Regions from separate parts of the Methylobacterium sp. 1973 genome, predicted to be linked through region 3. Evidence: predicted binding sites of a transcription regulator. Region 3 holds the regulator's gene; each other region holds the start of a gene.
The links. The regulator PhoB, encoded in region 3, activates phosphate uptake and scavenging genes when phosphate is short. The targets are predictions, from matches to a motif close to TGTCATNNANCTGTCAT.
Positions count from the first base shown of each region.

Region 1 (7,504 bases), on a different contig from region 3:
AGCGCATCCAGGGGCGAATCATCCACAGGTCTCTCGACCGGGTCTCGCCGCTCTCCGTATCCGTGATGCTCGAGATCGGGCGCGAGCGTGTCTACGGCGAGGGCGCCGACGAGATCCTGGCCGAGGCCGAGGCGGAGCTTCTCCAAGAGGCTCTGTCCTGACCGTCGATCCGCCCTCCCCCGACGACACCGAGGATGCGATCTTGGCGGCCGGCCTGAGACTCGAGAAGACTCACAAGCACCCCACCCTGATGCTCGCGGGCGAGACCCTGGTGCTCGATCTCTGCGGCGGCCTCTGGCTGCCGGAGCACCGGACGCTGATCGTGTCCGACCTCCACCTGGAGAAGGGCTCGTCCTACGCGGCCCGATCCGGCCAGTTCCTGCCGCCCTACGACACCCGCGAGACGCTCGCCTGCCTCCACGAGGCGGTGGCGCGTCACGAGCCCGCCCGCGTGGTCGCCCTGGGCGACTCCTTCCACGACGCCCGCGGGCCCGAGCGCATGGAGCCGGGCGACCGCGCCTTGGTGGCGGCGCTGCAGGAGGGCCGGGACTGGGTCTGGATCGCCGGCAACCACGATGCGGCCGTGAACGAAGGCGTCGGCGGGCGCTACGCCGACGCGCTGACCCTCGGCGGCCTCGTGCTGCGCCACGAGCCGAGCCCGGAGCCCGTTCCCGGCGAGATCGCCGGCCATCTCCATCCCTGCGGGAAGGTCGCGATGCGGGGGCGGGCCGTCCGCCGCCGCTGCTTCGTCACGGATGGCACGCGGCTGGTGATGCCGGCCTTCGGCGCCTACGCGGGCGGGCTGAACGTGCGCGACAAGGCCATCGAGGGCTTGTTCCCGAAGGGATTCACCGCCCACCTCCTCGGCGACGGCCGGGTCTTCGCCATCGGCCGGGCGCAGCTCGCCCGGGACTGAGCGCGCCCGTCATCCCGCGCACGTTCGCGCGGCGCGTCGTTTCGATGCGCCGCGCCGACGGGATCGCCTCGCTTCGTTCGCCAGGACGGCGCCGCGGCGAGGCGCCCGGTCTGATCCGGCCTCAGGCCGTCTTCATGAACCGGGTCACGCTGTCCGACAGGCTTGCCGAGTGGCCCGCGAGGCTCTCGGCGACATCCTGGACGGCCCGGGCGAGCTGACCGGTGGCATTGGCGGCCTCGGAAACACCGCCGATATTGCCCGCCATCTCGTGGGTGGAGACCGCCTGCTCCTCGACGGCGCTCGCCATCGCCAGGGTCAGCTTGGACAACTCGCCCACCGCCGCGGTGATCATCTCGATCGCTCCCACCGCCTCGCCGGTGGCGCTCTGGATCGCCGAGACCTGCTGTGTGATCTCGCCGGTCGCCTTGGCGGTCTGCTCTGCGAGCGCCTTGACCTCGGAGGCCACCACCGCGAAGCCGCGGCCGGTGGCCCCTGCCCGCGCCGCCTCGATGGTCGCATTCAGCGCCAGGAGATTGGTCTGGTCGGCGATCGACTTGATCATGCTGACCACCGCGTCGACCTTGCGGGCATTCTCGGCGAGCTGGCGCATGGTCGCATCCGTGGTCCCGGCCTGCGCGGCGATCTGCTGCGCGCGCTCCGAGACGCGCCCGACCTGACCGGAAATCTCCTGGATCGCGCCGTTCATCTGCTCGGAATTCGCCGCGACCGACGAGGCCTTGTGCCGTGCGGATTCGGCGGACTGCATCAGCCCTTCGGCCGAGTTCTGCATCTCCTGGATGGCCGAGCCCACCGCCTCGACCACCCGCTTGACGTCGGTCTCCATGTTCACCTGCGCGGTGACCACGGCCCAGGTCAGCATCGGCCCGAGATACTGACCCTTCTCGTCGTTCACGGCCGTGACGCGCAGGTTCAGGGTCTCGGGTCCGACCTTGATCTTGGTGGAGTGCGGCAGCCGGCTCGCATCCGCCAGCATGGTGCGCTGGTGGCTCGGATTCTTGTGGAAGATGTCGAACGACCGGCCGAGCATGTCGTCGACTTTCACCGGCAGATGCTGGTCGATCGTCCCGAGGGTCCGGCGCGAGGTGGCGTTCATATAGTCGATCTTGAAGTCGTTCTTGAGGTCGGCCGTCATGACGGCCACCGGAACGTTATCGATCATGGTCAGGAGCCGGTTGATCTCCTTCTTCTTGGCGGAGATGTCCGAGGCGAACTTGACCACCTTCACGGGCCGGCCACGGGCGTCGAGGACGGGATTGTATGTCGCCTCCAGCCAGACCGAGTTGCCGTCCTTGTCCAGGCGGAGGAACTCGCCGGTGACGTACTGGCCGACCTTCAGCTTGTCCCAGAATTCCGTATACTCCGCGGTCTCGGCATAAGCCCTATCGACGAAGAGACGGTGGTGCCGGTTCTGAATATCCGGCAGATCATACTTCATCAGCTTCAAGAAATTCTTGTTCGCATGGACGACGTTTCCGTCCATCGAAAACTCGATGATCGCGAGCGAACGATCCAGGGCATCAATCTTGGCCTGGGCTTCGTTGAAAGTCGTACGGTTGAACATTTCGACACTCGCATTCCTCGCCCGCGGGTATCGCATCGCAGCGTTAATGAACTCTTTCTTGCTGGGTTATGTTGGTCTTCGTTTGGCGGTATGAAATCGAAGACTTTCGATCGCGATGACGAAGTTCCTCTGGGGTCGGAGTGGACGATTTCCGCGCTATTAAAACTTGGTGATATAATTTTTGTGCTGTTAAACCGGTCTGAATATCAGAACCATCCGCGCATTCGAAAGTATACTATAGGCGCTATGGCGCTGAAAAGGATCAGGCCGAGCGCGTAGGGATAGCCAAGAGTCCAGTCCAGCTCCGGCATATGCTTGAAGTTCATGCCGTAGATCGACGCGATCAACGTCGGCGGGACGCCGACCACCGAGACGACGGTGAGCACCCGGAAGACGTTGTTCTGCTCGATGGTGATGAGGCCGAGGGCCGCGTCGAGCAGGAACTGCACGTTCTCAGCGAGGCGCGTCTCGAACTCGTCGAGGGATTCGATGTCCCGCTTGATCGTCTCGAAGCGCGCGTCCTCCGGCAGGCCGATGCCGTCGCAGGCTGCGGCGACGAACGGCACGATCCGTTCGAGCCCGAGCAGGCTGGCGCGGATCTTCCCCAGAACCTTTCCGCGGTTGCTGATGCCTCGCAGGATCCGGCGCAGGGCGAGGTCGCGGCGCCGGGGCGGCGGGCTCTCCAGGCGCCGCCGCTCGGCACCCCGGACGTCGAAGTCAAAGATCCGGGTCGAGAGCGTGTCGAGTTCCGATCCCATGTCCTCCAGGGCGTCCGCGAGGCTGTCGACCAGCTCCTCCAAGACGACGAGGAAGATCTCGCTCGGGGTCGTGCTGCCATCGCCCTCCGCGATGCGCTTCGCGGAGGAGTCGAAGGCGCGCAGGTCGTGAAAGCGGATCGTGACGAAGTGGTCCTTGGTCAACAGGAAGCCCAGCGGCTTCACCTGCGACGCGCTCTGCTCGAAGGTGATCATCGGCGTCGAGAGCGACAGGCCGCCCTTCACCCGGCGCAGGCGACTCGACGTCTCGACCTCCGACAGCGCCGCCCGGGACGGCACGCGCAGACCGGTCGCCGCCTCGACCGCTTTGGCTTCCTCCGGGCTCGGGTCGTTCAGATCGAGCCATACCGTATGGCGCGCGATCGGGCTGCCGGGTTGCAACGCCACCGGGCCTTCGGGTCCGTGCAGGCTCAACATGACGGCGCATTATCCATGGGGCGAGAAGGAAGGCCGCCGGCGCGTCATCGCACCGTCGCGCGGGGGTGCGACAGCCTTGACTCGGAACCGCAGCGAGCCTATCTCGCCGCCGTCTTTGGCACTCGCCGAGACAGAGTGCTAACAGTCGAGTTCGCGAGCGGTCCCGCCGGCCGCATCAACGCCAACTCCAGACCTGAAGCAAGAGGGCAGCTCATGAAGTTCCGTCCGCTGCACGACCGCGTGGTCGTCCGTCGCATCGAGAGCGAGGAGAAGACCAAGGGCGGCATCATCATCCCGGACACCGCCAAGGAGAAGCCGCAGGAAGGCGAGATCGTCGCCGTCGGTCCCGGCGCCCGCGACGAGCAGGGCCGCGTCAACCCGCTCGACGTCAAGGCCGGCGACCGCGTCCTGTTCGGCAAGTGGTCCGGCACCGAGGTCAAGATCGACGGTCAGGACCTCCTGATCATGAAGGAATCCGACATCATGGGCGTCGTCGCCGTCTGATCGGATCACCTCTCACCGCCCTTTGAGACTTTCCACAGTCTTGGGGCGCAACCCAACCAGATAAGAGGCACACAATGGCAGCGAAAGACGTTCGTTTCTCCGCCGACGCCCGCGACAAGATGCTGCGCGGCGTCGACATTCTCGCAGACGCGGTGAAGGTGACGCTCGGCCCGAAGGGCCGCAACGTCGTGATCGAGAAGAGCTTCGGCGCCCCGCGCATCACCAAGGACGGCGTCACCGTCGCCAAGGAGATCGAGCTCGCCGACCGCTTCGAGAACATGGGCGCCCAGATGGTGCGCGAAGTGGCCTCGAAGACCAACGACATCGCGGGTGACGGCACCACCACCGCGACCGTGCTGGCCCAGGCCATCGTCCGCGAGGGCGCCAAGTACGTCGCCGCCGGCATCAACCCGATGGACCTGAAGCGCGGCATCGACCTCGCCACCCAGGCTGCGGTGAAGGACATCATCGCCCGCGCCAAGAAGGTCTCGACCTCCGACGAGGTCGCCCAGGTCGGCACGATCTCCGCCAACGGCGACAAGGAGATCGGCGAGATGATCGCCCACGCCATGCAGAAGGTGGGCAACGAGGGCGTCATCACGGTCGAGGAGGCCAAGACCGCCGAGACCGAGCTCGACGTCGTCGAAGGCATGCAGTTCGACCGCGGCTACCTGTCCCCGTACTTCATCACGAATGCGGAGAAGATGGTCGCCGAGCTGGAAGACCCCTACATCCTCATCCACGAGAAGAAGCTCTCCTCGCTCCAGGCCATGCTGCCGGTGCTCGAGGCCGTGGTCCAGACCGGCAAGCCGCTCCTGATCATCGCCGAGGACATCGAGGGCGAGGCGCTGGCCACCCTGGTGGTGAACAAGCTGCGCGGCGGCCTGAAGGTCGCGGCCGTGAAGGCGCCGGGCTTCGGTGACCGCCGCAAGGCGATGCTCGAGGACATCGCGATCCTGACCAAGGGCCAGATGATCGCCGAGGACCTCGGCATCAAGCTCGAGAACGTGACGCTCCCGATGCTCGGCCGCGCCAAGCGCGTGCGGATCGAGAAGGAGACCACCACGATCATCGACGGCGTCGGCGAGAAGGCCGACATCGAGGGCCGGATCAGCCAGATCAAGGCGCAGATCGAGGAGACCACCTCGGACTACGACCGCGAGAAGCTCCAGGAGCGTCTGGCCAAGCTTGCGGGCGGCGTCGCGGTGATCCGCGTCGGCGGCGCGACCGAGGTCGAGGTCAAGGAGAAGAAGGACCGCGTCGACGACGCCCTCAACGCCACCCGCGCGGCGGTCGAGGAAGGCATCGTCCCCGGCGGCGGCACCGCGCTCCTGCGCGCCAAGAAGGCGGTCGCCGCCCTGAAGTCCGACATTCCGGACGTCCAGGCCGGCATCAAGATCGTCCTCAAGGCCCTTGAGGCCCCGATCCGCCAGATCGCCCAGAACGCGGGCGTCGAGGGCTCGATCGTGGTCGGCAAGATCACCGACAAGGCGGACTCCGAGACCTACGGCTTCAACGCCCAGACCGAAGAGTACGTCGACATGATCCAGGCCGGCATCGTCGACCCGGCCAAGGTGGTGCGCACCGCCCTGCAGGACGCGGCCTCGGTCGCCGGCCTGCTGGTGACCACCGAGGCGATGGTCGCCGACGCCCCGAAGAAGGATAGCCCTGCTCCGGCGATGCCGGGCGGCGGCATGGGCGGCATGGACTTCTAAGTCCACGCCACCGCGCATACGGAGGAAGGGGGTCGCCGAGAGGCGGCCCCTTTCCTTTTGGCGCTGCCGCGGCTGCTCGGTGCGCGCGGCGGAGTCCGGTCGGTCTCAGCGGCCTTGACGCGACGCCGGGGCCTGAAGGCGGGCTCGCACGGTGGCGATCAAGGATTGCCGGACACGCTCGGTCGCCTGGAATGGGATGTCGAAGTTCAGGCTGTGGTAGATCAGGTCGCGGATACCGTCTTGATCGGGGTCTCCGCCGCCGCCCTCGATGACGTCGAGGATCCAGGCATGGATCGCCGCGTGATCCGACGGATCGGGATCCGCGGCGAGGACCAGATGGCCGCCGTGCATCCAATCATCGCGCAGGGCTGCGGATTCTTCGGCGGCTGTTGGCATGACCTGACCTTGCGGCTCTGATTGGCGCGGCCGCGACAACAGAGTATCCGCGCGCCGCGATGGAGTTCTTCCACATCAACGGCGGAGCCTCGACGTCGGCGGCGCCGCCGCGTCACCGGTGCGACCGCGCCTCACCCTGCCGCGACGGCGCACAGCGGTCGAGGGGAGGCCGACGTCTCGGGCTCAGTCCGCGCGTCCGCGGTCGCGCGCGCCGACCGTGACGCGTCCAGCGCGCCGGCGCCCGAAGCCCCGTCTCAAGGCGGTTCGAGTGGCAGGCGACGAACGAAAAACGGGACGGCTTTCGCCGTCCCGTTCAAAGGCTTACCTATCGGCCAAGGAAGATCGAAGCCAGTCGCTGGAGCAGGCCCCGCGGTGCGGGCGGAGGCTCGCTCTGCCCAGGACCGTCCCCGATCTAAGCGTTGGCGGCGAAGGGGTGCTGCGCCGAGTTGCGCTGCTCGGTGACCGTCGAAGCCTTCGGCTCACCGTTGACGGCGCGCTGGATCGACAGCTTGGTCGCCTCGTAGTTGTACTTCTGGATCTTGGCGTCGTCGGCCGCCTCCCAGTGGATGAACACGCCGACCAGGATGTACAGGTCGTCGGCCTCGTCCGCCGGGATGATGCCCTCGGCCACCGCGTCCTGCACGGCCTTGGCAACGCCGTGCTGGGCCGGGCCGAACATCTGGACGGCCTGACGGGCGTCGTTGATGGTGACCTTGTTGAACATCAGGGTGTTCGGCTTGCACGGCAGGTTCGGCGCGATGACCGCGAGCAGGCTGGTGAAGCCGTGCTTGTTGTTCACGAGGCCGTTGCAGAAAGCCGTCTCGGCGGGCGAGCCGCGCGGTCCGATGATGAGATCGATGTGGGCGACCTCGTTGCCCTCGCCGACGAGCGCTTCGCCGACCTGAACCTTGGTGATCTTCGCCATTCGGTGTCTCTCCCTGGATTCCGAAATAGAGCCGCGCGCCGGGCGGTGCCGCGGCCGGGAAGCCATCCTTGTTATCGGCGCCCGACCATGCCGGCCGAGCCGGATGAGCCGAGCCGGTTGGGCCGGACAGCGCGGCGGACCCTACAGCGGGGCCCAGCGGCTCACAACCCGCGCAAGGCTCTGACACGAAGGAATTTCCAACTGTCCGGTGCCGTGATCCCCGGATCGTGCACCCGGGTCAGACCAGCCGTGCGCCGGCAGCCGCAAGGGCGT
Region 1 covers NZ_JBEPLA010000006.1:137,272-144,775, reverse strand. The annotation lists gene ABIC70_RS13755 (ligase-associated DNA damage response DEXH box helicase) at 1-161, shown strand, start outside; gene pdeM (ligase-associated DNA damage response endonuclease PdeM) at 203-916, shown strand; gene ABIC70_RS13745 (methyl-accepting chemotaxis protein) at 1,038-2,498, opposite strand; gene ABIC70_RS13740 (CorA family divalent cation transporter) at 2,705-3,691, opposite strand; gene groES (co-chaperone GroES) at 3,905-4,195, shown strand; gene groL (chaperonin GroEL) at 4,270-5,910, shown strand; gene ABIC70_RS13725 (hypothetical protein) at 6,016-6,306, opposite strand; gene fae (5,6,7,8-tetrahydromethanopterin hydro-lyase) at 6,719-7,231, opposite strand; gene ABIC70_RS13715 (triphosphoribosyl-dephospho-CoA synthase) at 7,470-7,504, opposite strand, start outside.
Region 1: the regulator PhoB is predicted to act here: its motif matches at 3,734-3,750, upstream of ABIC70_RS13740 (CorA family divalent cation transporter).

Region 2 (7,504 bases), on a different contig from region 3:
GGGATCGGGCAGGAGACGAGTCGCCATGGTGTCGATACCCGATGACGTCTCGGGCCGGCCCGCCCAGCGACTCGGCCCGAGCGGCGTGCCGCGGGATGCTCGGCGCGGGCGTGGTGCCACGGCCAATCCCACCGGCCGCCACGAGCCGGCCCGGCGAGAGACGTTCCACGAGGAGACCGGGATGGCGGACGCGCCGGCGCCCCTGCGCACGCAGGTCACCCCGGAGCGCTCCACGCGGATCATCGCCCGCAACAGCTCGCCCGACATCCCCTTCGACCGGTCGATCAACCCTTATCGGGGCTGCGAGCACGGCTGCATCTACTGCTACGCGCGCCCCACCCATGCCTGGCTCGGCCTGTCGCCGGGGCTCGACTTCGAGTCGCGGATCTTCACCAAGCCGGACGCCGCAAGGCTGCTGACCCGCGAGATGGCCGCGCCGGGCTACCGGCCCGAGACGATCGCCCTCGGCACCGCCACGGATCCCTACCAGCCCGTCGAGCGCGCGCACCGGATCACCCGCGCGGTGCTGGAGGTGCTGCGGGACGCCCGACATCCCGTCAGCATCACCACCAAGTCGGACCTCGTGCTGCGCGACCTCGATATCCTGGCGGCGATGGCGGCGGACAATCTCGTGCTCGCGGCGATCTCGTTGCCGACGCTGGATCCGGACCTCGCCCGCCGCCTCGACCCGCGGGCGCCGCGGCCGGACAAGCGGCTCGCGGCGATGCGCGCGCTGAGCGCGGCCGGGGTGCCCGTCATGGTCAACGTCTCGCCGATCATTCCCGGCCTGACCGATCACGAGATCGAATCGATCCTGGCCGAGGCGCGTGCGCACGGGGCGAGTCGCATCGGCCACGCGCTGCTGCGCCTCCCCGGCGAAGTCGCCGACCTCGTGGCCGACTGGTTCGCCGAGCACTATCCGGAGCGCAGGGCGCGGGCCTTCGCACTCCTGCGGGAAGCCCGGGGCGGGCGCGAGAACGACCCGCGCTTCGGCCACCGCTTCCGCGGGGAGGGGGCCTACGCGGCGATGATCGGCCAGCGGGTCCGGCTCGCCGGCACGCGACTCGGCTTCGCCTTCGGGCGGATGGCGCTGAACCGGGATTTCTTCCGCAGACCGGGGGCACAGTTGTCGCTGTTCTGAGACGGCGCGGCGTCGAGCCCGGCTGGCCAGGATCGTATGAGTGGAGCGCCTGCCGGGCCAGATGAATCCGCCGTCGGTGCAGCAGCTTATCGATCATCCATCTCCAATTCCGCTGGAAATGGCGACGTACCGCACTCGTCGCGTCAATCGGGACTTCGATTGCGCGAATACTCGGCTTGTTGACTCTAGGTTTAATCTTAATTGCCAAAATACATATTTCAATTGAGTCTTGAATTCGAGGTTGACAGCAAAGATCTTTTGTCATCTATGAAGTCGTTTTCTAGGTTTTCATTGGAAAGGACTTACGCGTTGTCTCGATATTCCAGATTTTCAATAGGATCAATTATCGGATTAGTATTGCTGAGTATGGGAGTAATGCTGCTTGCCGTGCGTACAGACACGCTCCTGAGCGCTGTGGAGCACGCGCGAGAGGGGCAGCGCGTCGTCACGCTCACGCGGGTCAGCCGCACGCTGCTCCGGTCGGTGATCGCGACCCGCATGGCGCGGGGCATCGTTCAGAAGGTCCTGGCCGTCGAGGGTCCGATCTCGGTGGCCGATAGGGCGGATCAGCTGTCCGAGCGGCAGGCCCTGATGGACGCGGAGACGGAATTCTGGACCCTTGTGCGCGACCTCGCCGTGCCGTCGGTCCAGGCGACGCTGGAGCCGCTTCGGAGCGCGCAGGCGACCTTGGCGGCGCTGAGGCCACAGATCGACGCGGTCGTCGCGCTCCCGAGGGAACGCCGCGATGCGGCGTTCAGACAGACCTTCGACACAGCCGTCACGAGCCTCCTCAACGCCTTCGCGGCAACCAACGCCGCGGTGGACGCGGCCATCCCGCGCCGGGACACGGCGGTCGCGCAGGCCCTCGACATCAAGCGTGCCAGCTGGGCGACGCGGGTCGCACTCGGCAATTCCTGGCGCCGTATGGAAACCTCGGTGGCCGCCAAGGCGTCTTGGTCGCAGGAGGAGATCATCGCGGCGGCCGAGGAGCGGGGTCGCCTGATGGCGGACTGGGGTAAAGTCGTCGACCTGTTCACGGAAGACGTCCCGGTCGCCCTGCGTGCCGCCTTCCAGAAGGCGCAGGCCAGCAACTTCGAGGGCGAGTCGGCGCGGCGGCGCGTCGCGATCACGGACGCGCTCAGCCGGGGCAGGGCGCCCGGCATCGAGGCCGATGCGTTGCGCGCGCGCGACATCGCCGACGGGAGGGCGCTTCTCGATCTGGCCCACGCGGGTCTCGACGCGATGATCGACCGGGCCCAGCTCCTCGCCGCCGAGTCGCAGCGCGCGCTTTTCGGGGCCGTGCTGTTCCTGACCGCAGCGGTCCTGCTGGCGGTCGGCGGTATCGTCATCGTGTTCCGTTGGGTGCTCCGGCCGTTGCGGGCCATGACCCAGGCCATGCAGGCGCTCGCGGGAGGAGACGCCGACGTGCCGATCCCGGCCCGAGAGCGGCGGGACGAGATCGGCGCGATGGCGGCGGCCGTGCAGGTCTTCCGGGACAACCTCGTCCGCACCCGCGCCCTGGAGGCCGAGGCGGCCGAGGCGGCGCTGGCCGCGGAGGCGCAGCGTCGGAGCATGACGCTCACGATGGCGCAGGGTTTCGAGTCGGCGGTGGCCGGCATCGTCGGTCAGGTCTCCGCCGCCGCGGCCGAATTGCAGACCACGGCCTGGCAGATGACCACGACCGCCCAGCAGACCGCCAGCCAGTCCGATACCGTGGCCGCCGCCGTGGAGGAACTCGGCACCTCCGTCCAAGAGATTGCGCGCCAGGTCCAGGGCTCGTCCGAACTGGCGCGGGCCGCCGTCGGCGAGGCCGACCGGACCGCCGTGCTGGTGGCCGCGCTCAACACGGCGGCCGCCCGGGTCGACGCGGTGGTCGAGCTGATCGCCGGCATCGCCGCACAGACGAATCTGCTGGCGCTCAACGCCACCATCGAGGCGGCGCGGGCCGGCGAGGCGGGGCGGGGCTTCGCGGTGGTCGCCACCGAGGTGAAGGACCTCGCAGCCCAGACAGGCCGCGCCACCGAGGAGATCGGGCGGCAGATCTGCGACATCCAGACCGTCACCGGTCAGGCGGTGGAGGCGATCGGGACGATCACCGGCCGGATCGGGGAGATCAGTGCGGTGGCCGCCGCGATCGCGGCGGCGGTGGAGCAGCAGGGGGGGGCACGCAGGAGATTGTCCGCAACATCACGCAGGTCTCTACGGGGACGCAGGAGGTGACCGGCACCATCGCCGGGGTTGCGCAGGCAGCCGACCAGACGGGGCGCGCGGCCGACCACGTCCTGACGGCCGCGACCGCGCTCACGCGTCAGTCGGAGCAGCTCGCCGTCGAGGTCGGTCGCTTCCTGGCCGGCGTCCGGGCTGCGTGACCCCTGGGGGCCGGGATCAGTCGAAGGCCCGGGTGAAGCTGAGCCGGTGATGCGGACTGCGGCCGAGTTGCGTCAGGCCGGCGCGGTGGACGGCCGTGCCGTAGCCGACGTTGCGCTCCCAGCCGTAGCCGGGATGGCGCTGAGCCAGGCGCCGCATCAGCCGGTCGCGGAACACCTTGGCGACGATCGATGCGGCGGCGATCTGCGGCACCAGCCGGTCGCCGCCGACCACGGCGCGACCCGGAAGGCCCGGCAGGGCGTCGCGCCCGTCGACCAGCACGGGCGCGGCGAGGCCGAGCCGGGCGACCGCCCGCGCCATCGCATCGAGGGTTGCGCCGCGGATGTTGATCTGGTCGATCAGCGCCCGGGAGCCCGCCGCCACCGCGACCCGGGCATGGGTGTGGATCATGGGGGCCAGACGTTCCCGGGCCGGCTCCGGGACGCGCTTGCTGTCGTCGAGGGCGCCCAGCAGGTCGGCGGGGATCGCCGCCGGATCGAACCAGACCGCGGCCACCACGACCGGCCCACAGAGTGCGCCGCGACCGACCTCGTCGCAGCCGATCACCGCCGGGTAGGCTGCGGCCCGGTTGGGATCGAAGGGCGGCCGGCCCGCCATCGGCTTGGTCGGCGACGTGGCGGCGACCGACTTGCCGACCGACTTGCCGACCGACTTAACAGTCGACTTGGCAGGCGATTTGGCGATGGGCGGGGCGGACGGCTTGGCGGGCGGCTTGGCGGGCGGCATGACGCCGTCCTGCCATCCCGCGCGGGCGCCGTCACGGGTCAGGCGGCGTCCCGGGTGCCGCGCGCGCCGCCATGCGCCTCGATGATATTGCCGAAGAACTGCCGCGCGCTCACGTCCCAGCCGCAGCGCAGGGCCTCGGCCCGGCACTCGGCCCGCGACAGCCGCAGGGCCGCCAGCGCGGCAGCCCGGAGATCCTGATCGAGAACCCCGACGCGGCGGCCGCCGACCACGTCGTTGGGGCCCGGCACCGGGAAGGCCGCCACCGGAAGGCCGCTTGCCAGGGCCTCGAGGAGCACGATGCCGAACGTGTCGGTGAGGCTCGGGAACACGAAGACGTCGCAGGCGGCGTAGACCGCCGCGAGGTCCGCGCCGGTGCGGGTGCCGAGGAAGCGCGCCCCCGGCGCGAGACCCTGCAGCCGCGCGCGGTCCGGCCCGTCGCCCACCACGACCTTGGTGCCGGGCAGGTCGAGGGCGAGGAAGGCGGCGACGTTCTTCTCCACCGCCAGCCGCCCGACATAGAGGAACAGCGGCCCGGGCAGGTCCGCGAGTTCCGCCGGCACGGGCGTCCCCGGTCCGGCGGGCCGGAACCGTTCCGTGTCTACGCCCCGGGTCCAGCGCATCAGCCGGCCGAATCCCCGCGCCGCCAGTTCACCCTGGAGCGAGGCGGTGCTGACCATCGTTCCCCGCGCCGCGCCGTGGAACCGGCGCAGATAGGCGTAGGACCACGCTTCCGGCACCGGCGCGCGGGCCGCGAGATATTCCGGGAAGCGGGTGTGGTAGCTCGTCGTGAACGGCAGGTTGTGCGCCAGGCAATGGCGCCGCACGGCCAACCCCACGGGCCCCTCCGTGGCGATATGCACGTGGGTCGGCCGTTCCGCCGTCCAGCGTGCCGCCACCCGCTCCCGGCTGGCATAGGCGAGGCGGATCTCGGGATAGCCCGGGAGCGGCAGCGACCGGAAATCCGCCACGGAGAGCAGGGCCGTCGCGAAGCCGTGTTCCGGGGCGCGGCGGACCATCTGCTCCAGGGAGCGGACGACGCCGTTCACCTGGGGATGCCACGCGTCGCTGGCGATCAGAAGCTTCACGGCGGTGCCCTCAAGCCACCGCGCGCCGGCCCGCCAGGGGTTGCGGCACGGCCTCGGCCGCCTGCGCCCGCAGGAGGCTCGGATAGTGCAGAACCTCGATCCGGCCGTCGTAATGCTCCACGAGACCGGTGCAGGATTCCACCCAATCGCCGGTGTTGAGGTAGCGCAGGTCGCCGATCGGCCGGTCCGCCGCATGGTGGATGTGGCCGCAGATCACCCCGTCGGCACCCTGGCGGCGCGCCTCCTCGGCCAGGATCGTCTCGAAGCGGCCGATGAAGCTCACGGCGTTCTTCACGCGCAGCTTCGCCCAGGCGGAGAGCGACCAGTAGGACAGGCCGAGGCGCCGCCGCACCTTGTTGATCAGGGTGTTGAGGGACAGGGCCAGGGTGTAGGCGCCGTCGCCGAGATGGGCGAGCCAGCGCGAGTGCCGCACGACCATGTCGAACTGGTCGCCGTGGATCACGAGGTAGCGCTTGCCGTCCGCCGCCTCGTGGATCGCGGTCTCGGCCAGCTCGATGCCGCCGAAACTCGTGCCCACATAGTCGCGCAGGAACTCGTCGTGGTTCCCGGGCAGGTAGACGATCCGCGTGCCCTTGCGGACCTTGCGCAGGAGCTTCTGCACCACGTCGTTGTGCTCCTGCGGCCAGTACCAGCCCGAGCGCAACTGCCACCCGTCCACGATGTCGCCGACGAGATAGATCGTGTCGGCGTCGTAATCCTTCAGGAACGACAGGAGCAGGCCGGCTTGGCAGCCGCGCGTTCCGAGATGCAGGTCGGACAGGAACAGCGTCCGCACGCGGACCGGCATCTCCTCAACCTCGGCCACGGCAACCCTCTCCCGGCGGCTGAACGGTGCCGGGATCCAGAGCGCGATCCCATCTCAGTTTGATGACGCGGAGTCCCGGCGGGGCCACCCGTCCGCGTTGCGGCGCCGCAAAGCATCTCAACCGGACCTCGGCTTCGTTGCGCCGCACAAAAAATTTTTTTGCCAAGTTCTGGAAGTTTTTCCGGTTTTCCTTTCGAGCTTCGCCCGCTCATAATACCAGGAACCGGCGGCTCGGCACGAGTTCGGCCGGACCTTGACAGGAAGGCGGCGAGGACGGCCCTGAGGCCGTTGGACGGGACGGCATTTCGGAGGCGACCGGCGCGCGGGGGCGTGCCGCGACGCGAGCGGCGTGAGGCCGCCTGCCGCTCCGCGGAGGCCCCCCGATCACGGCAGAGGATGGCGTTCGAGGGGGCGCGGCGCGAGCCGCTTTCGACGGCGCCGGACCGACTCCCTGAGGACGCTTGGACAACCCGGCGCGGGTTCACGCCCGCGCACAATGGATTTTTCGGAGGAAACATCATGGCCGCAACCCGGCGCCCCGGTCGCAACCACCTCTTCATTCCCGGCCCTACGAACATCCCGGAGCGCGTCCTGCGCGCCATGCACGTGCCGTCGGAGGATCACCGCTCGCCGAGCTTCCCCGAGCTGGTGAAGCCGCTGCTCCAGGACTCCAAGATGGTGTTCGGCTCGACCGCCGGGACGGTCATCCTGTTCCCGTCCTCGGGCACCGGCATCTGGGAATCGGCCCTGTCCAACACCCTCTGCCGCGGCGACACGGTGCTGACCTCGCGCTACGGCCAGTTCAGCCACCTCTGGGTCGACATGGCCCAGCGCCTCGGCCTCGACGTGGTCGTCCAGGAGGAGGAGTGGGGCACCGGCGCCGATCCGCAGAAGATCGAGGAGGCCCTGCGCGCCGACAAGGACCATAAGATCAAGGCCGTCATGGTCGTCCACAACGAGACCGCCACGGGCGTCACCAGCGACATCGGCGCGGTGCGCAAGGCGATCGACGCCGCCGGCCACCCGGCCCTGCTGTTCGTGGACGGCATCTCGTCGATCGGCTCGCTGCCGTTCTACATGGACGACTGGAAGGTCGACTGCGCCATCGCGGGCTCGCAGAAGGGCTTCATGCTGCCGGCCGGCCTCGGCCTGATCTGCATCAGCCCGAAGGCGCTCAAGATCGCCGAGGGCGGCACCGGCCGCAACGACCGGCTCGGCCATGCCTACTTCGCCTGGAAGGACCAGCTGGCCGCCAACGCCACCGGCTACTTCCCCTACACCCCCGTCCTGCCGCTGCTCTACGGTCTGCGCGAGGCCCTGGCGATCGTGAAGGAGGAG
Region 2 covers NZ_JBEPLA010000005.1:179,012-186,515, forward strand. The annotation lists gene ABIC70_RS12105 (PA0069 family radical SAM protein) at 26-1,141, shown strand; partial or broken gene ABIC70_RS12110 (methyl-accepting chemotaxis protein) at 1,409-3,510, shown strand; gene rnhB (ribonuclease HII) at 3,527-4,126, opposite strand; gene ABIC70_RS12125 (glycosyltransferase family 4 protein) at 4,294-5,340, opposite strand; gene ABIC70_RS12130 (UDP-2,3-diacylglucosamine diphosphatase) at 5,351-6,148, opposite strand; gene ABIC70_RS12135 (aminotransferase class V-fold PLP-dependent enzyme) at 6,686-7,504, shown strand, end outside.
Region 2: the regulator PhoB is predicted to act here: its motif matches at 6,218-6,234, upstream of ABIC70_RS12130 (UDP-2,3-diacylglucosamine diphosphatase).

Region 3 (7,504 bases):
CGAGATGCGCGACCGTTACACTCGGGTTCTGAAGGGCCACGTCGCGATTGCCCGGGCGGTGTTTCCTGTCGGCACGACCGGCGCTCAGATCGACGCCTTCGCCCGGGCGCCGCTCTGGCAGGCGGGGCTCGACTTCGATCACGGCACCGGCCACGGCGTCGGCGCCTTCCTGTCGGTGCACGAGGGACCGCAGCGGATCGCCAAGACCGGCACGGTGGCGCTGGAGCCCGGCATGATCCTGTCGAACGAGCCGGGCTATTACGCCCGCGGCGCCTACGGAATCCGGATCGAGAACCTCGTGCTGGTCGAGCCCCGCACGATCGCGGGCGGCGAGCGCCCGATGTTGGGCTTCGAGACCCTGACGCTCGCCCCCTATGATCGGCGGCTGATCCAGCCGGACCTGCTCGAACCGGAGGAGCGCGCCTGGATCGATGCCTATCACGCCCGGGTGCGCGAGACCCTGGCGCCCCGGGTCGATGCCGGGACGCGCGACTGGCTGGAGCGTGCGACCGTGCCGCTCGCGGACTGAGCGATCGGCGTGGGATCCCGGGCGCGGCCCGTGGTAAGACCCACCGCCATCGAAACGCCCGCGCTGGCCCGGATACACCGCGCGTGAAACCGCGCCCGCCCTGCGCGCGAAGGGACAGCATGATCCGCCGCCTCGCCATTCTGATCCTGGCCTTCGCCGCGAGCCTCTCGGCCGCCGCAGCCCAAGGGGTCCCGCAGGGCTTCCGCACGCCGGCCGACCTCGTGCGGGCGAGCCTCGTGGCCGAGCCCGCCGCGGTCGCCGGCGCACAGCCGTTCACGCTGGCGGTGCGGATGCAGATCAAGCCCGGCTGGCACGTCTACTGGCGCAACCCGGGCGATTCCGGACTGCCTCCGGAGGTGACCTGGACCCTGCCGGCCGGCTTCAACGCCAGCGCGATCCGGTGGCCGGCGCCGGAGCGCATCCCGATCGCGACCCTCATGAATTACGGCTACGAGGGTGAGGTCACGCTCCTCGTGCCCGTGACGCCGCCGCCGAGCCTCGACCCGGCCAATCCCGTTCAGATCCAGGCGAAGCTGACCTATCTCGTCTGCGAGACCGAGTGCGTCCCCGGTTCGGCCGATCTCGCCCTCACCCTGCCGGTGGGCAAGGCCGAGCCGGACCCGGCCAACGCCGCGCTTTTCGCGCGCGCCCGGGCTGCCCTGCCCGCGCCGGCGCTCTGGCCCCTGCGCCTGTCGAGCCAGGGCGACACGCTGCAGCTCGATTTCGCCGCGACCGGCCTGAAACCGGAATCCATCCGGAACGCCGCCTATTTCCCCTATGCCGAGACGGCGATCGACAACGCCGCCGCGCAGGTGATGACCGTCGACGAGACCGGTCTGCATCTGACCATCGCGCGCAGCAGCCCGACCGATCCTTTGCCCGCCGCCCTGCCCGGCGTCCTGACGATCGACGAGGTCGGCACGGACGGCACCCGCCGCCTCGCCTTCGCGTATGGTGACGAGCCGGTGCTTCCTGCCGTCGCGGCCGCGTCGAGCGCGCCGAATCCGGCCGGAGCCCCGCCGGCCGTCGCCGAGTTCGACGCGCTGACCCTCGCAACCGCCGCGGCCTTCGCCTTTCTGGGCGGCCTGATCCTCAACCTGATGCCCTGCGTCTTCCCGGTGCTGTCCATCAAGGTGCTGAGCCTCGTGCGGCATGCCGGCGAGGGCCCGGCGCGGCTGCGGCTGCACGGCCTCGCCTACACGGCCGGCGTGCTGGCGAGCTTCCTCGGCCTCGCATCCCTGCTGATCGCCCTGAAGGGTGGCGGGGCCGCGATCGGCTGGGGCTTCCAGCTGCAATCGCCCGCCATGGTCGCAGCCCTCGCCTATCTGCTGTTCGCGATGGGCCTGAGCCTGTCCGGGGTGGTCCATGTCGGCGGCCGGCTCGCCGGCCTCGGAGACGGCCTGACCCGGCGTGCCGGCCTGAGCGGCTCGTTCTTCACGGGCGTGCTGGCGACCCTGGTGGCGACCCCCTGCACGGCGCCGTTCATGGGCTCGGCGGTGGGCTTCGCGCTGACGCAGAGTGCCGGTGTCGCGCTCGCCGTCTTCGCGAGCCTCGGCCTCGGCCTCGCCCTGCCCTTCCTGGTGCTGACCCTCTGGCCGCCGGCCCTGCGGGCGCTGCCGCGGCCGGGCGCCTGGATGGAGACCCTCAAACAGGTCCTGGCCTTCCCGGTCTACGCCACCGTGGCCTGGCTGATCTGGGTTCTGGCCCAGCAGGTCGATCCGCGTGGGCTGCTGGCGGCGCTGATCGGCCTCGTCCTCGTGGGCTTCGCCGCCTGGGCCTGGGAACACGGCCGCGCCGCCGCGCCCGGGGCGGGCCGGGTCGCGCGGGTCGCTGCGGCCCTCGCGCTGGTCGCCGTGGCGGCCCTCGCCGTGACCCTTCCGCGGGACCGCGCCGCGCCGTCGGCGCAGGCCGCCGCCGACGGGGTCGAGCCCTTCACTCAAGCGCGTCTCGACGCCCTGGTGGACGCGCACCGCCCCGTCTTCGTGGACATGACCGCCGCGTGGTGCATCACCTGCGCGGTGAACGAGGCGACCTCCCTCAACACCAAGGCCGTGCGGGCCGCGATGGCCGAGCGCGGCGTGACCTACATGAAGGGCGACTGGACCAACCAGAATCCCGAGATCACCCGTCTGCTGGAGAAGCACGGGCGCAGCGGCGTGCCGCTCTACCTCCTCTATACCGGAACCGGAGCGCCTCAGGTGCTTCCGCAGATCCTCACCGAGGGGACGGTTCTGACGGCGCTCGACGCCGTGCCGGTCGCGTCCGGCCGGAGCGCGGCGCTGACCCGCTGAATCTGCGCGAGGCCCGGGGGCCCGCCGGGCCTCGCAGCATCCGCCGGCCTCGAACGTCCCCGGCTCCCTTCGCTGCACGCGGGCGGGCGGCGCGGCCGACCGGCCTCCGGCCCGAAACGCTTTGTCCCGGAACGCTTCGCGCCCGTCTCAAGCGTCGAGCGAGAACGTCTCGTCGAAGGCGTAGCCCGAGCCGCGGACCGTACGGATCGGGTCGGCTTGACGCGGGCCGTTCAGTGCCTTGCGCAGCCGCCCGACATGGACGTCGACCGTGCGCTCGTCGATGTAGACGTCGTGTCCCCAGACCCCGTCGAGGAGCTGCTCGCGGGAGAAGACCCGGCCCGGCGCCAGCATCAGGAATTCCAGCAGACGGAACTCTGTGGGGCCGAGATGCAGCTCCTCGCCGCCGCGGCGGACGCGATGGCCGGTGCGGTCGAGTTCGAGGTCGCCCGCCGCCAGCCGGTCCGAGACATGGGCGGGCTTGGCCCGGCGGAGCAGCGCGCGGATCCGGGCGAGCAGTTCCGGGACGGAGAACGGCTTGACGATGTAGTCGTCGGCGCCCGTCCCGAGGCCGCGGATCCGGTCGCCCTCCTCGCCCCGGGCGGTGAGCATGATCACGGGCAGCCGCTCGGTCTCCCGGCGCGCCCGGATCCGCCGGCACAGCTCGATGCCCGACAGGCCGGGCAGCATCCAGTCGAGCAGGACGAGATCGGGGATCCGCTCCGCCAGGAGCAGCTCCGCGTCGTCGCCGCGAGCCGCGGAATCCACCAGAAAGCCCTCGGCTTCCAGATTGTAGCGCAGCAGCGTGGTCAGCGCCTCCTCGTCCTCGACGATCAGGACTTGCATGCTCACGTTCGAAGATCCGTTCACGAAGCGGCGCCATACGGCCTGCAGGCGCGCCGACTCTCCTTGGAGCCGGCGGGCAGGCGGAGGGTGCAGGAGGCGCCGCTCAGCCTCAACCCGCACGCTCCGATTCTCCGGCGGCGCCCCACAGGAGCGCGCGCAGGCCGACGCCTGGACCGGGGGCGGCCCGCTTACGGAGCCGGCACCCCGTCCACGGTCGCGTAGTTCGACGCATCGTTCTTCGGCCGATCGCCCGCCAGGGCCTCGCCCGTGGCGAGATAGTGGATCGTCTCGGCGATGTTGGTGGTGTGGTCGCCGATCCGCTCGACGTTCTTGGCGCAGAACAGAAGATGCGTGCAGAACGAGATGTTGCGCGGATCCTCCATCATGTAGGTCAGGAGCTCGCGGAACAGCGAATTGTACAGGGCGTCGATCTCGCCGTCCCGCTCCCAGACATCGTGGGCTGCCTGGACGTCGCGGCTCGCATAGGCGTCGAGAACGTCCTTGAGCTGGCCCTCCGCGAGGTCGCTCATGTGGCGCACGCCGAGAACGATCTTCTGGGCCGGCGCCTGATCGGAGATCGCCACCACCCGTTTGGCGACGTTCTTGGCGAGGTCGCCGATCCGCTCGAGGTCGCCGGAGACGCGGATCGCCGAGATCGTCTCACGCAGATCGATCGCCAGGGGCTGACGCCGGGCGATCAACAGCACGGCGCGCTCCTCGATGTCCCGCTGCAGGGCGTCGAGGCGCTTGTCGGCGACGATCACCGCCTGGGCGAGCGTATCGTCCCGGCGCACGAGGGCGTCCGTCGCCTCCGCGGTCATCTTCTCGGCCACGCCGCCCATCTCCGAGATCGAGCGACGCAGGTTCTCCAGGTCGGTGTCGTAGGAGGTGACGATATGGCCGGGCATGGCGAATCCTTCGATGGGTCCCGGGGGCGGCGCTCCGGGGAGGCCCTCGGGGACCCGCCGGCCCTCCGCGGATGCGGCGACCGGACGGCCTTCCCCGAGACCGGAGCGTTCAGGCAGACTAGCCGAACCGGCCGGTGATGTAGTCCTGGGTGCGGCGTTCCGTCGGGTTCATGAACATCCGGTTGGTCGGACCGAACTCGATCAGCTGGCCCAGATACATGAAGGCGGTGAACTGCGAGATGCGCGCCGCCTGCTGCATGTTGTGGGTGACGATCACGATGGTGAACTCGTCGCGCAACTGCTCGATCAGCTCCTCGATGCGGCCGGTGGAGATCGGGTCGAGGGCCGAGGTCGGCTCGTCGAACAGGATCACCTCCGGGCGCTGCGCCACCGTGCGGGCGATGCACAGGCGCTGCTGCTGGCCGCCCGACAGGCCCGTGCCCTGCTGCTTGAGCTTGTCCTTCACCTCGTCCCAGAGGGCGGCCTTGCGCAGGGAGGCCTCGATCCGGCCGTCGAGTTCGGATTTCGGCAGCTTCTCGTAGAGGCGCAGGCCGAAGGCGACGTTGTCATAGATCGACATCGGGAACGGCGTCGGCTTCTGGAACACCATGCCGATGCGCGAGCGCAGCTCGTTCAGGTCGATGGAGGGGCTGAGGATGTTCTCCCCGTCCAGGAGGATCTCGCCCTCGGCCCGCTGCTCCGGATAGAGGCTGTAGATCCGGTTGAAGCAGCGCAGCAGGGTGGACTTGCCGCAGCCCGAGGGCCCGATCAGCGCCGTGACCTGCCGGTCGTGGAAGTTGAGGTTGACGTCCTTCAACCCGTGGAAGCTGCCGTAGTAGAAGTTCAGGCGCTTCACGGCGATCCGCACGGGACCGCCCTCGTCGGCGCGGTTGCGGTTCAGCTCGACCGTGGGGATCGCGGAGGCGGCGTTCATCGTCGTGTCCTCGAAGGGTCTCAGCGCGAGGTCTGCGGCTTGATCACAAGGCGGGCAATGATCGACAGCACCAGGATGGTGGCGGTGATCAGAAGCGCGCCGGCCCAGGCGAGGCCCTGCCAGTTCGGATAGGGCGAGAGGGCGAACTGGTAGATCATCACCGGCAGGTTCGCGACGCCACCCATCAGGTTGGCCGAGAACCAGGAATTGTTGTTGAGGGCGGTGAACAGCAATGGCGCCGTCTCGCCGGCGATGCGCGCCAGGGCCAGGATGATCCCGGTGACGATGCCGGCCGAGGCCGCCCGCCACGTGACGTTGATGATCACCGTCGAGGGCGGCGCCCCGAGCGCCGCGCCGGCCTCCCGCAGGGTTCCGGGGACGAGCCGCAGCATGTCCTCGGTGGTGCGGACGATCACCGGAACGGCGATGATCGCGAGCGCGACGCCGCCGGCCCAGCCCGAATAGGTGCCCATCGGCCGCACCATCAGGGTGTAGACGAACAGGCCGATCAGGATCGACGGCGCCGAGAGCAGGATGTCGTTGAGGAAGCGGATCAGGGCCGCGAGCTTCGAGCCGCGCCCGTACTCGGCCAGGAAGGTCCCGGCCATGACGCCGACCGGCGTCGCGATCACGATGCCGATCCCGGTCAGGACGAGGCTGCCCAGAATGGCGTTGGCGATGCCGCCGCCCTCGGATCCGGGGCCCGGCGTCGGGTTGGTGAACAGGGTCGGCGTGAAGCCGCGCACGCCCTGGACGATCAGCATCACCAGGATCGAGCCCAGGACCAGGGCGCCCACCAGCGTCGCCCCGGTGCAGGCAACCCGCAGCGTGCGGTCGGCGATGCGCCGGCCCTGACGGACCCGGCCGGAGCGGCGCCGGGGCGCCGCGGTCATCGTGGGGGAGGCGTCCATCGCGCGTGCTCCTCAGGCGGCCTGGACGCGGCGCGTCAGCAGCCGGGCGATGATGAGCACCACGAAGGTGATCACGAACAGGATGCAGCCCAGAGCCATCAGGGCGTTGAGCTGGAGGCCGTCAGCTTCGTTGAACTCGTTGGCGATGCGCGACGCGATGGTCGAGCTCGGATCGAAGATCGAGGCCGAGAGGCGGTTGGCGTTGCCGACCACGAAGGTCACCGCCATCGTCTCGCCCAGCGCCCGGCCGAGGCCGAGCATGATCGCCCCGATGATCGAGACCGAGGCCTGCGGCACCAGCACGTGGCGCACCACCTCCCAGGTGGTGCAGCCGATGCCGTAGGCGCTCTCGCGCAGCACGGTCGGGATCTGGTCGAGCATGTCGCGGGCGATCGAGGCGATGAACGGCACGATCATGATCGCCAGGATGATCCCGGCGGTGAAGACGCCGACGCCCGAGGGCACCCGGGCGTAGAACAGCGTGCCGACGATCGGCATGCCCTCGACGAGGTTCGAGACCGGGATCTGGATGTAGCGCGCGAAGAGCGGCGCGAACACGAACAGGCCCCACATGCCGTAGATGATGCTGGGCACGGCGGCGAGCAGCTCGATCGTCATGGCGACCGGCTTGCGGGCCCAGCCCGGGCAGAGCTGGGTGAGGTAGACCGCGATCCCGAGGGAGACGGGGACGCCGATCAGGAGCGCCAGGAAGGCGGAGGCGACGGTCCCGATCACCGCCACCAGGGCGCCGTACTGCTCGGTCCCGACGTTCCAGGCGCTGGAGGTCAGGAATCCGAAGCCGAATTCGCGGAAGGCGGGCCAACCGCCGTAGAGGATCGAGCCCAGGATGCCGGCGAGGACGAGCAGCACCAGCAGCGCTGCGGCATACGAGGAGGTCCGGAACAGGGTGTCGAGGCTCCGGCTCGGCGCCTTCCGCGCCGTCGCGGAACGGGTTCGGCCGAGGGCGATCGATTCTGTCAAAGCGGGCATCCGCTGTTCTCTGCGAAGAGGGCGTGGTAGCGCGGGGCGTTCCGAGAAGCGAGGGAGGAGGTTCGCACCTCCTCCCGGCCACGCTCACATGTTGAAGA
Region 3 covers NZ_JBEPLA010000014.1:67,999-75,502, forward strand. The annotation lists gene ABIC70_RS22980 (aminopeptidase P family protein) at 1-529, shown strand, start outside; gene ABIC70_RS22985 (protein-disulfide reductase DsbD family protein) at 649-2,820, shown strand; gene phoB (phosphate regulon transcriptional regulator PhoB) at 2,968-3,663, opposite strand; gene phoU (phosphate signaling complex protein PhoU) at 3,852-4,571, opposite strand; gene pstB (phosphate ABC transporter ATP-binding protein PstB) at 4,690-5,505, opposite strand; gene pstA (phosphate ABC transporter permease PstA) at 5,526-6,416, opposite strand; gene pstC (phosphate ABC transporter permease subunit PstC) at 6,429-7,406, opposite strand; gene pstS (phosphate ABC transporter substrate-binding protein PstS) at 7,491-7,504, opposite strand, start outside.

Region 4 (7,504 bases), on a different contig from region 3:
CGACAGCGTCGAGCGGCTGGCCGCCGATCTCTACCCGTCCCTGGAAAGCCGGCAGGCGCGGCTCAAGGCGCCGCTCGGCTTCCCCGCGGAGGGCTGGGCGGCTTTTTCCGAACTCGGCGTCACGGGACTGCCCTTCTCGGACGAGGACGGCGGCCTCGGCGGCGGCCCGGTCGAGACCATGCTGGTCATGGAGGCGGTCGGCCGCAACCTCGTGGTCGAGCCGCTGCTGGCGAGCCTCGTTCTCGGTTCGACGGCCCTGCGGCTCGGCGGCAGCGCCGCGCAGAAGGCGCGCCTCGTTCCCGACTTGGTCTCCGGTGACCTGCGCCTGACCCTCGCCCACACCGAGCGCCAGTCCCGCTATGACCTCGCCGACGTGGCGACCACGGCCCGACGCTCCGGCGACGGTTTCGTGCTGAGCGGGGCCAAGAGCGTCGTACCCAACGCCGACGCGGCCGGCCTGATGGTGGTCTCCGCCCGCGTGTCGGGGGAGCGGCGCGACGCGCAGGGGATCGGCCTGTTCCTGGTCCCGGCCGACGCCGCCGGCGTCGCGATCGAGGCCTACCCGACGCAGGATGGCGGCCGGGCCGCGGAGGTGTCCTTCTCGGAGGTGCCGCTGCCCGGCGACGCGGCGCTGGGCGATCCCGAAGCCGGCCTGCCGCTGATGGAGCGGGTGGTGGAGCACGGGATCGCGGGGCTCGCCGCCGAGGCGGTGGGCTCCATGGACGCGCTCCACACGCTCACGGTCGAGTACCTCAAGACCCGCAAGCAGTTCGGCGTCAGCGTCGGCTCGTTCCAGGCGCTGCAGCACCGGGCGGTGGACATGCTGATCCAGCTGGAGCAGGCCCGCTCGATGGCCCTCTACGCCGCCATGATGGTCGACACGCCGGATGCGGCGGCGCGTGCGGCGGCCCTATCGGCCGTGAAGGTCCAGATCAACAAGGCCTGCCGGTATGTCGGCCAGGAGGCCGTGCAGCTCCACGGCGGCATCGGCATGACCCTCGAGTATATCGGCGCCCACCACTTCAAGCGGCTCGCCATGATCGAGTACCAGCTCGGCGACACCGCCCATCACCTGCGCCGCATCACGCAGGACGCGAACGGACTGCTGGCGGCGTAACCCACGCGGACAAGGGGCTTCCAAAGGGCGTGCCCTTTGGTGGGGTGTCGGGATGAAACCCCGACGAACAGGTCTCCGCCCCAGGCAGGGGAGGCGGAGACCTTTTAAAACCACCTTCAGACCGTCGAGCGGTCAGTTGAACAGCGAGCCGACCCCACCCTGCACCCGGCCGAGGCCGGCGCGGGCGACGGAGTTGTTCGGATCGATCGTCGCTGCGCGCTGGTAGTTCTCCATCGCCTCCTTGCGCTGGCCCGACTTCTCGTAGGCCAGGCCGCGATAGGCCCAGGAGGTGGCGTCCTTGTTGTTGACGTTGAGGGCCGCGTTGTAGTCCTCGATCGCCTTCGGGTACTGGTTCGTGGCGATCAGGCTCTGGCCGCGCGCGGCGTAGGGCGCGGACTTGAAGGGGTCGCGGTCGATGGCGGCGTCGAAATCGGCGATCGCCTGCGTGTCCTGACCCTGCTTCTGCCGCACGAGGCCGCGGGCATGATAGGCCTCGGCCGATTCCGGCATCAGCCGGATCGCGACGTTGAGGTCGTTGAGCGCCTGGTCGAGGTTGCCCTGGGCGCGCTCGACATTGGCGCGGCCGATATAGGCCGGGCCGTAATTCGGATCGATCCCGATCGCCTTGGTGAAGTCCTGCAGGGCAGGGCCGTCGCGGCCGATCTGGCGGCTCGCCAGGGCGCGGTTGTTGTAGGCGGAGGCGGAGTTCGGATCGAGCTGGATCGCCTTGGTGAAGTCGGCGATGGCATCGTTGAACTGGCCGGCGCGGGCATAGGCTGCGCCGCGGGTGTTGTAGGCGGCCGCGTCGTTCGGGTTGCGCTGCACGACCTCGGTCAGGGAGGCGATGTTGACGTTCGTGGCCCCCGTGGTGTCCTTCTCGAGGACCGCGTATTGCCGCGGGCCGGCCGCGCTCCCGACGGTCTCGCAGCCCGCGAGGCCGGCGGCCGAGACCATGGCTGCGCCGATCAGTGCCGTCTTTCGTCCCAGCCCGTTGCGTACGTTCATTGCCCCACTCTCCCCGAGGCGTCGCCCGCCTTGCGCGTGCCCGCCTCGCCCCTCACAGTCCAAGAGCCCGCGCCGTGCGCCGGGCACGCCCGAATCCGGGGCACCGTCGCGCATCACGGTGAAGGCCGGCTTAAGAAGCGCCGCGTCGTGATCCGGCCCCCGCCCGTCCCGGGGACGAAGGCGGTACAGGCGGAATCGATCGACAGCATTCGGAACCGACCACGCTGTGGTGGAAGCGGTGGGATGTGGCGAAGGTATGGCTCGACGGTTCCGGGACGCCGCAGGCGGGCTTCCGACCGCCATGCGACGATGCAGGTGTGCCTTCGAAGCCTCAGGAACCGGCCGGGACGGGCCCGAGGCGGGTCACGTGCCCCATCTTCCGGCCGGGACGCGCCTCGCCCTTGCCGTAGAGGTGCAGATGGGCGCCGGGCTCGGCCAGCAGGGCGTGCCAATCGTCGGCCTGGGCGCCGATGAGGTTGCGCATCTCCACCGGCAGGCCGCCGACCCGGCCCGGATCGCCCAGCGGCCAGCCGCAGACGGCCCGCACGTGCTGGGCGAATTGCGAGGTCAGCGCCCCCTCGCTGGTCCAGTGGCCGGAATTGTGGACCCGGGGCGCGATCTCGTTGACCACGAGCCGCTCCGCCCCGTCCTCGCGGACGAGGAACATCTCGACGGCGAGGACGCCGACATAGTCGAGGGCGTCAGCGATCCGACGGGCGATCTCGAGGGCGATGCGGCCCGTCTCCGGGGCCACGCCCGGGGCCGGCACCCGCGTCAGCGCGAGGATGTGATCGCGGTGCTCGTTCTCGCACAGGTCGTAGGCCGCGAAGCTGCCGTCGCGCCCGCGGGCGCCCACCACGGAGACCTCGCGCTCGAACGGCACGAAGCCCTCCAGGATCAGCGGCGCGCCGCCGAACTCGGCGAACAGGGCGTTGCGGTCGCCCTCGGCCCGCTCGCGGAGCATGCGCTGCCCCTTGCCGTCGTAGCCGAAGCGGCGGGTCTTGAGCACCGCCGGCAGGCCGATCACCTCGATCGCCCGGTCGAGATCGTCGGGCGTGTCCACCGCCCGGAACGGCGCCGTCGGGATGCCCAGCCCGTTGATGAATTCCTTCTCGGAGAGGCGGTCCTGCGTGGTCGAGAGCGCCCGCGCGTTCGGGTGCAGGGCGGCGTGCCGGGCCAGGATGTCGGCGGTGGCGTGCGGGATGTTCTCGAACTCGTAGGTCACGACATCGACGCTGCGCGCGAAGGCGGCCAGCGCCTCGGCATCGTCGTAGGCCGCGCAGGTGGTCCGGGCCGCCACGTCGAAGGCGGGGCTGTCCGCGTCGGGGGCGTAGACGTGCGCCTTGAGGCCGTAATCGGCCGCCGCCAGCGCGATCATGCGCCCGAGTTGGCCTCCACCGACGATGCCGAGGGTGGAGCCGGGGCCGAGGATCTTGTCCGTCACGCGTTCTCTTCCGTCACCGGCCGTTCGGCCACCGAGGCGCTCTGGGCCGCGCGCCACGCCTCCAGGCGCTCCGCCAGATCCGGATCGGCGAGCGCCAGGACGGCGGCGGCGAGCAGGGCCGCGTTGATGGCCCCGGCCCGGCCGATCGCCAGGGTCCCCACCGGGATGCCCGCCGGCATCTGGACGATCGAGAGGAGGCTGTCCTGGCCGGACAGGGCCTTGGATTCCACCGGGACGCCGAAGACCGGCAGGCGGGTCATCGCGGCCGCCATGCCGGGCAGGTGCGCGGCGCCGCCCGCCCCCGCGATCACGACCTTGAGGCCGGCCGCGACCGCGCCTTTGGCGAAGGCCACGAGCCGGTCCGGCGTGCGGTGGGCCGACACGATGCGCGCATCGTAGGGTACGCCGAGGGCATCGAGCGTCTCGGCGGCATGCCGCATGGTCGCCCAGTCGGACTGGCTGCCCATGATGATCGCGACCGGAGGCGACGCCATCGTTGATCCCGGAAAAAGAGGGCGCTTACAGGCGGTGCGGGCCCGCGGCAAGGCGCGGCCCGAAGACGTCCACCGGCATCAGGCGATGATGTCCGGCGTGAGCGCGTCCTCGATGTGGAAGATGCGGTCACGCAGGGTGAGCTTGCGCTTCTTCAGACGCTGGATCTGGAGCTGGTCGCCAGCCACGCTGCGCTCCAGCGCCTCGATGGCACCGTCGAGATCCCGGTGCTCCTCGCGCAGCCGCGCCAGTTCGCCCAGGAGGTCCGACTGCGCACTCTCACCCGCCTCGTCCGCCATCGTCACCTGAGGACCCGAAGACCGTTCATGGCCCGAGAGCATGCGTCACGCTCCGGCGCCGGACAAGACGGCGCGGTAAGCAATCATCAGACTTAGCAGCAGAAAACGCTTCGACAGGTCCGGCATCTTGTGCCAATCTCGGTGTGTCGAAACGATGACAGGAGATTCGGCTCATGTCGCTGCAGACGCATCTGAACCAACTCGCCCGGAAGCACGAAGCCCTCGAGCGTGAGATTCAGGAAGCGATCCACAGGCCTTCGGCGAACGACCTTCACATCGCCGAGATGAAGCGACGGAAACTCCTTCTCAAGGACGAGATCAACAGGCTGCAGGCGAACGGCAATACGCTGCACTGAGCCCCTGATCCATCCGCACGGATAGCAGAAACGGCACGACTGCTGCCGCCGCATCGGGAGACCGGTGCGGCGGTTTTGCGTTCTGCGACCGCCCGTTTGGAGAAACGGCCGCCTGGGGATCGCCGATCCGGGCGGGCGTCGTGCTCTCGCGGATGTGACCCCGGAGCCTTGGCGACGGGGCGCCTGCCGCGCCCGCACGCCCGGGGATCGAAACAGACGACCCGCGACCTCCCGGCAGATGCATTTCCCGCCGGGCACGCCGAGGCGCCCGGCTTCGAAGCCGCCGATCCGGGATGCATCCGGCGAACGCGTCACGGAGCACCCCGATCGCGCGAGCGAAGGCGCGTGGGGGTTCCGGCGACCCACAACCGGCCTCGCACCCGCGGAAGAATGCGCTACTCTGGGCCCCGCCGCCGGAGAGCGGCCCGCGAGGAAACGCCGAACCGATGACGAGAGCCAGCCTGCCGGGCCGCTACCCGGACATCTACGACTCGGCCCGCCGCGACCCGGAGGCGTTCTGGCTCGGCGCGGCGCAGGCGCTCGACTGGGCGGACGTCCCGCAGCGGGCCTTCGCGCCGGATTCCGGCCCCTACGGCCGCTGGTTTCCGGACGGCACCCTGAACGCCTGCCACAATGCCGTGGACCGTCACGCCGACGGAGCGCGGGCGGATCAGGTGGCGATCCGCTACGATTCGCCCGTCACCGGGACCAAGCGCAGCATCACCTACCGCGCGTTGCGCGACGAGGTGGCGGTACTGGCCGCCGTCCTCGCCGGCCTCGGCGTCGGCAAGGGCGACCGGGTGATCCTCTACATGCCGATGGTGCCCGAGGCCCTGTTCGGCATGCTGGCCTGCGCACGGCTCGGCGCGGTGCATTCGGTCGTGTTCGGCGGCTTCGCGGCCAACGAGCTGGCGGTGCGGATCGAGGACGCGGCGCCGAAGGTGGTGCTCGCCGCCTCCTGCGGGATCGAGCCGAACCGCGTGGTCGCCTACAAGCCGCTCCTCGACGCGGCGATCGCGGCCTCGCGCCACAAGCCGGAAGCCTGCCTGATCCTGCAGCGCCCGCAGGCCGCCGCGACGCTCATGCCGGAGCGGGACCGCGACTGGGCCGAGACCGTGGCGGCCGCCCGTGCGGCGGGGCAGCGGGCGGCCTGCGTGCCGGTCGCCGCCACCGACCCGCTCTACATCCTCTACACCTCCGGGACGACCGGGAAGCCCAAGGGCGTGGTCCGCGATACCGGCGGCTACCTCGTCGCCCTCGCGTGGTCGATGCCGAACCTCTACGGCGTCCAGCCCGGCGAGACCTATTTCTGCGCCTCCGACATCGGCTGGGTCGTCGGGCACTCCTACATCGTCTACGCGCCGCTCCTGCACGGCTGCACCACGGTCCTGTACGAGGGCAAGCCGGTGGGCACGCCGGATGCCGGCGCATTCTGGCGGGTCGTCGCCGAGTACGGGGTCGTGTGCCTGTTCACCGCGCCGACGGCGCTGCGGGCCATCAAGAAGGAGGATTCCGCCGGCGCCCGGATCGCCGATTACGACCTCTCCGCCTTCCGCAGCCTGTTCCTCGCGGGCGAGCGCGCCGATCCCGATTCGGTCGCCTGGGCCGAGCGGGTGCTGAACCGGCCGGTGATCGACCATTGGTGGCAGACCGAGACCGGCTGGCCGATCGCCGGCAACCCGATGGGTCTCGGCCTCCTGCCGGTGAAGCACGGCAGCACCTGCGTGCCGATGCTGGGCTACCGGGTCGAGGTGCTGGACGAGGGCGGCAAACCGGTCCCGGCCGGGACCATGGGCACCATCGCGATCCGCCTGCCCCTGCCCCCTGGCTGCCTGCCGACGCTCTGGGGCTCGGACGCGCGCATGCGGTCGAGCTACCTTTCCACGTTCCCGGGCTACTACGACACCTCGGATGCCGGGGTGATCGACGCGGACGGCTACATCACGGTGCTGGGACGCACCGACGACATCATCAACGTCGCCGGGCACCGCCTGTCCACCGGCGGCATGGAGGCAGTGCTGGCGGGCCATCCGGACGTGGCCGAGTGCGCGGTCATCGGCATCCGGGACGCCCTGAAGGGCGAAGTCCCCTGCGGCTTCGTGGTGCTCAAGGCCGGCGTCGACCGGCCGACCGAGACGATCGAGCGGGAACTCGTGGCCAAGGTGCGCGACGAGATCGGCCCCGTGGCGGCGTTCAAGCTGGCCCTCACCGTGCCGCGGCTGCCCAAGACCCGGTCGGGCAAGATCCTGCGGGCCACCATGAAGCGCATCGCCGACCACGAGCCCTGGACGATGCCGGCGACGATCGACGACGCCGCGGCCCTCGACGAGATCGACGAGAGCCTGAAGGGGCGGGGAATCGGCGCCGATTGAGGCGCCGGACGGTCCCGTGATCGGGACAGGCGCCGAGTCCAGGCGGTTCTCCCCGCGCGGTGCCGGGACACCGCGCGGCCCAACCGCGTCCTGCGGATAGAGCCGGAGCGGCGGTGAGGGTGATGATGCAGGAGGCAGCCGCCCTGACCCGCCGTCGCCCCTCTGCGGCCGCCGCGCTCAGCGCGCCTGCGTGATCCGCAGATCTCCGCCCGGCGCCACTGCCCCGGGAACGCGAGTGCGGCCTCCCCCACGCTCAGGGGAGAGGCGACGGGTGGGGGCGGGGCAGATGGCACCGCACCGCTCGAGCCTGCGCCATCCCGCACGGAATCTGCGACCCTGGCACGCTCTGGGACGCCACCACTCCCCGGGAAGAACGCGCGCGGGCTGCCGGGCAGGTTCCCGGGCCGCATGACCGGCGT
Region 4 covers NZ_JBEPLA010000015.1:36,278-43,781, forward strand. The annotation lists gene ABIC70_RS23430 (acyl-CoA dehydrogenase family protein) at 1-1,117, shown strand, start outside; gene ABIC70_RS23435 (tetratricopeptide repeat protein) at 1,250-2,122, opposite strand; gene ABIC70_RS23440 (5-(carboxyamino)imidazole ribonucleotide synthase) at 2,454-3,566, opposite strand; gene purE (5-(carboxyamino)imidazole ribonucleotide mutase) at 3,563-4,060, opposite strand; gene ABIC70_RS23450 (YdcH family protein) at 4,139-4,399, opposite strand; gene ABIC70_RS23455 (YdcH family protein) at 4,531-4,713, shown strand; gene ABIC70_RS23460 (propionyl-CoA synthetase) at 5,160-7,085, shown strand.
Region 4: the regulator PhoB is predicted to act here: its motif matches at 4,501-4,517, upstream of ABIC70_RS23455 (YdcH family protein).